One region of the Buttiauxella sp. BIGb0471 genome, then DNA from elsewhere that is predicted to be linked to it. Evidence: predicted binding sites of a transcription regulator. Region 1 holds the regulator's gene; the other holds the start of a gene.
The links. Region 1 encodes Fur, which represses iron uptake genes when iron is present. Its sites were predicted from a motif close to ATAATAATGAGAACNACTATCAA; they were not measured.
Positions count from the first base shown of each region.

Region 2: a site for Fur is predicted at 1,573-1,595, ahead of M2371_RS09100 (siderophore-interacting protein). Genes of this name have one in related genera too.

Region 1 is NZ_JANUEU010000002.1:128,509-130,916, reverse strand. Features, by position in the region: gene fldA (flavodoxin FldA) at 5-535, shown strand; gene fur (ferric iron uptake transcriptional regulator) at 818-1,270, shown strand; gene chiQ (ChiQ/YbfN family lipoprotein) at 1,360-1,692, opposite strand; gene chiP (chitoporin ChiP) at 1,740-2,408, opposite strand, start outside.
Region 2 is NZ_JANUEU010000002.1:548,207-550,614, reverse strand. Features, by position in the region: gene M2371_RS09105 (TetR/AcrR family transcriptional regulator) at 1-548, shown strand, start outside; gene M2371_RS09100 (siderophore-interacting protein) at 578-1,471, opposite strand; gene iutA (ferric aerobactin receptor IutA) at 1,666-2,408, shown strand, end outside.

The DNA.
Region 1 (2,408 bases):
ACTCATGGCAATCGTAGGCATTTTTTTCGGCAGCGACACTGGTAACACCGAAAATATCGCGAAAATGATTCAAAAACAGCTCGGTAAAGAAGTTGCTGAGGTGCATGACATTGCTAAGAGCAGCAAAGAAGACCTGGAAGGCTTCGATATTCTGCTTCTCGGCATCCCAACGTGGTATTACGGTGAAGCACAATGCGACTGGGATGATTTCTTCCCGACGCTGGAAGAAGTTGATTTCAATGGCAAACTGGTTGCTCTGTTCGGCTGTGGCGACCAGGAAGATTACGCAGAATACTTCTGTGACGCGTTAGGCACTATCCGCGACATCATTGAGCCACGAGGCGCAGCTATCGTCGGTCACTGGCCAACGGCGGGCTACCATTTTGAAGCCTCTAAAGGTCTGGCTGACGACGATCACTTTGTTGGTCTGGCTATCGACGAAGATCGTCAACCAGAACTGACGGCTGAACGCGTTCAGAAATGGGTCAAACAAGTTTCTGACGAGCTGAACCTGGCAGATATCATCAACGCCTGATGCCAGATGTGGCGCAACTATTGGGTTGCGTCACATTGATAGATATTATCGATTAAAATAATCGCTACAAATTTTTAACTTTTCAGTTTGTCCCTGTACAATGAACTCCTGATCAAAAAGCTAGCAAGGCAAACAAATCGCGACTCAGCCGCCATTTTTTAGCTTGATTATGCATAATACTTGCGGTTCCCATTTAGAAATGGCAGTTCTATAATGAGACGCATTCATCTTAACGCTCACCCTGAGTCCGAGCGAATCGTTAAGCAACAGGACAATTTCCGCATGACTGACAATAATACCGCATTAAAGAAGGCCGGCTTGAAAGTCACGCTTCCGCGATTAAAAATCCTTGAAGTGTTGCAAGGGCCGGTGAACCACCACGTCAGTGCGGAAGACCTCTATAAACGTCTGATTGATATGGGCGAAGAGATTGGTCTCGCCACCGTTTATCGTGTACTAAACCAGTTTGATGATGCAGGCATTGTGACTCGTCATAATTTCGAAGGCGGAAAATCCGTGTTCGAACTGACGCAGCAGCATCACCATGACCATCTGATCTGTCTGGATTGCGGCAAGGTTATTGAATTTAGTGATGATTCAATCGAAGCCCGCCAGCGCGAAATCGCATCACGTCATGGCATTCGTCTGACTAACCACAGCCTGTACCTTTACGGTCACTGCGCTGAAGGTGATTGCCGTACTGATGAAAACGCACACGAAATCAGCGAAAGGTAATCTGCATCTTTTGGCATCTGATTCAGCTGCCAGATGTAAAAAAACCGGTGAGGAAGCTCACCGGTTTTTTTATGGCTTACGCACTACCATTATTTGTTGTTAGCGCGAATCTCTTGCCAGATTTTATCGCACTTGGCTTTGACCGCCTGGTCATTACCCGTACGAGTTGCCTGGATGCAGTTCTGGTAATCCAGGGTACGAACCGTTTCTTTCTTCGCGAAATCCTGATGCTCTTTTTCCTGAGCCAGTACATTCAACACGCTTTGGCAGGCCTGAATTTTATCCGGGTTACCTTCTGCGGTGTTAATACAGGCGCTATACGCTTGTTTCAATTTAGTATCTTCCGGAGCCGTTTTAGGTTGTTGCTGCGCACACGCACTCAAACCTAACGCCATCACCACTGTCAGAACGATTTTTTTCATGCTTGATATCCTTAAGAAATCCGGGCGTTTTCACGCCCGGATTCGAATCAGAAGATGGTGAACGGTGCGATAACAATGAATTTCACGTCACGCTCATCCTGGAAGATGTTGCCGTAACCACCGCCCCAGCTTGGGATGTCGGAATGGTTGTCGTATTGAGTGAAGTGCAGTTTGAACAGAGTGCCTTTCGCACGGCCATCCTGAACGGTATACAACGCATCAAGGCTGTACGCAGATTCTTTCAGGCGGTTATCCGCATCATAGTAACCGTCTGTGGTTGGTTTGGAGCTTGGTTTAGCATCCCATGCGTAAACATAAGATGCACCCACTGCCCAACCCGCAAGATTCCAGTTGCTCAGGTCATACATCGCGCCCGCAAATACCGCTTTTTCACCGTTGGCGTTGAAGTCAGAGCGGTTATCCCACCACACATCAAGACGACCGTTGGAAGAGGCGTAGGTTGGCGTCATACGCTGCAGGAAGTAGCCCTGTTGGCCATCGGCCTTAACCACGGTTCCTTCAAGGCGCAAATCAACCTGACCGACTCTGTATCCGAGAGTCAGTGCCTGCAACCATGCTGTGCCGTCGTAAAGATCGTTCACGCTGCCGTCAGAAACTTTGTCACGCGTGCCGTAGAACTGGTAGCTGGTGGTTAACGGGCTGCCCGCGATATCAAATTTGTAGCTCGCCTTGGTGAAATACTGATCAACATAACC
Region 2 (2,408 bases), 420 kb from region 1:
CTTTGTTCTGGCAACACGGTTATGAAGCCACTTCATTGGCGCATCTGGTCGAAGCGACGGGCGCAAAAGCTCCGACGCTGTACGCAGAGTTCACCAACAAAGAAGGGTTATTCAAGGCCGTTCTGGACCGCTATATCGAACGTTTCTCGCAAATGCGTGAGAATTGCCTGTTCTGCGAAGAACGCACGCTCGAGCAAGCACTGGAAGATTATTTTTCGCTGATTGCGAAGCTCTTTACTGAGAAAGACACGCCAACAGGTTGCTTTATCATCTGTACTTCATCGGTACTGGCAGCCTCTTCGGAAGATATCGCGGCAGTGATAAAAACGCGTCAGTCGATGCAGGAAGAAACGCTGGTGCGTTTTCTGGCGAAGCGCCAGGAACAAGGCGAAATGCCTGCGACCAGTTGTATCCGTAAATTGGCTAAGTACTTGTGCTGTATTATTCAGGGGATGTCAGTGAGCGCGCGCGAAAACGCCAGCTATGAAGAGCTGATGCAAATCGTGAATACGACGATGCGGCTGATGCCAGAACTTAAAAAAATCTAATACAGGGCGGCGTTTGCCGCCCTGCTCTTTTAACGCACTCGCCCTTTACTCCAGTACGCCATAAAGTTGATTGCATCATGGTTCACGCCACATTCACCAATCAAATGGCGGCGCAGGAGTTTCACCACCGTGGATTCTGCCGCGACCCAGCCATAAAAATCATTGCTGACCGAGGTCGCTTTATCCCACAGCAGTTCACCTTCCGCTTCTTCATTAAGTGCCTCCGTCACGCCTGCTGCTTCAGGTACCTGCACATTTTCTCTGACGGATTTGAGCAGGCACTCGCCATGCGTCGCATTCACCGTTTTGCGCGCTAACCAGTGAATTTTCGCGAATCTGAACTCGCTCAAATCGACACAATCACCTTCCTCTGGCACTTCAAAAAACGCCTGAATGTGTGGAGGTTTTTCCTGAGTCGCCAGCAGTTCCAGAATACCTCGCGCTGCGGGCAATGCCGTTTCGTCGGCGATGATTAGCCCATGGCGTAAACCGCTCGGCGGAGTCCATTCGTATCCACCGCTGTCTTGAGCATATTCGGCATTAGGCGCAACGATTTGAATTTGGTCGCCAGGCTGGGAGTTAATTGCCCATGCTGATGCCGGGCCTTCCGTACCGTGGCTGACAAATTCCACAGTGACTTCCTGGCGCTCGGGATCAACCTTGCGCAAGGTATAAGTACGCACCACGGGTCGCTTTTCTCTGGGCAATTGTTGCAGCAATTGATACCACTCGCCTTGCTCCGGCAGAGCAGGAATAGAGCCATCTTCAGAGGGGAATAACATTTTGATTCGCTGATCGGGCGAGTCACATTTCATGTGCGCAACATCCGGACCGCCAAACACCAGACTCAATAGCGAAGGTGAAACTTGCGATTTATGCACTAGCTGGACATTAAACAAGCGATACCCCTGCACTCCTGCCATTTCCACTCCTTTGCCACATCAGGCCTACATCCAGAAAAAGTAAACCACATAAATCATGTGATTATTCATAAGATTAATTTAAGAAATACTATCAATTGAGATTGATAATGAGAACTGTTATCGGCAAAATTCAGTCCGTTCTTATTTCAAAATATTTTCAAATGTTAATATTTTCCATCTAAGGAATGATGATGATGCATAAAAATGCACACTGGGTGCTTAACCCGCTGCTTCTGGCGATGATGGCTCCGGCTTTTGCGCAGCAAACTTCAGAAGAAGATATTCTGGTTTCTGCGAACCGTATGCACCGTACCGTGGCAGAAATGGCGCAGACAACTTGGGTTATAGAAGGCACTGAACTCGAACAACAAATCCAGGGTGGCAAGGAGCTGAAAGATGCACTTGCACAGTTAATTCCAGGGCTTGATGTCAGTAGTCAAAGCCGCACCAACTACGGCATGAACATGCGCGGCCGCTCTATCGTGGTGTTGGTAGATGGCGTTCGTCTGAATTCTTCCCGTACCGATAGCCGCCAACTTGATTCCATCGACCCGTTCAACATCGAGCATATTGAAGTCATTTCCGGCGCGACCTCTTTATACGGCGGCGGCAGTACCGGCGGTTTGATTAACATTGTCACCAAAAAAGGCCAGCCTGATACCCAGATGGAATTTGAATCGGGCATTAAATCAGGCTTTAACAGCAGCAAAGATCACGATGAGCGTATCGCAGGGGCAATTTCTGGCGGCAACGAACATGCGTCCGGACGAATGTCGGTGGCCTATCAGAAGTTCGGTGGGTGGTTCGATGGCAATGGCGATCAGACTCTGCTTGATAACACGCAAACCGGCTTGCAGTATTCTGATCGTCTGGATGTGATGGGAACCGGCACGCTCAATATTGATGAAACTCAGCAATTACAGTTAGTGACGCAATA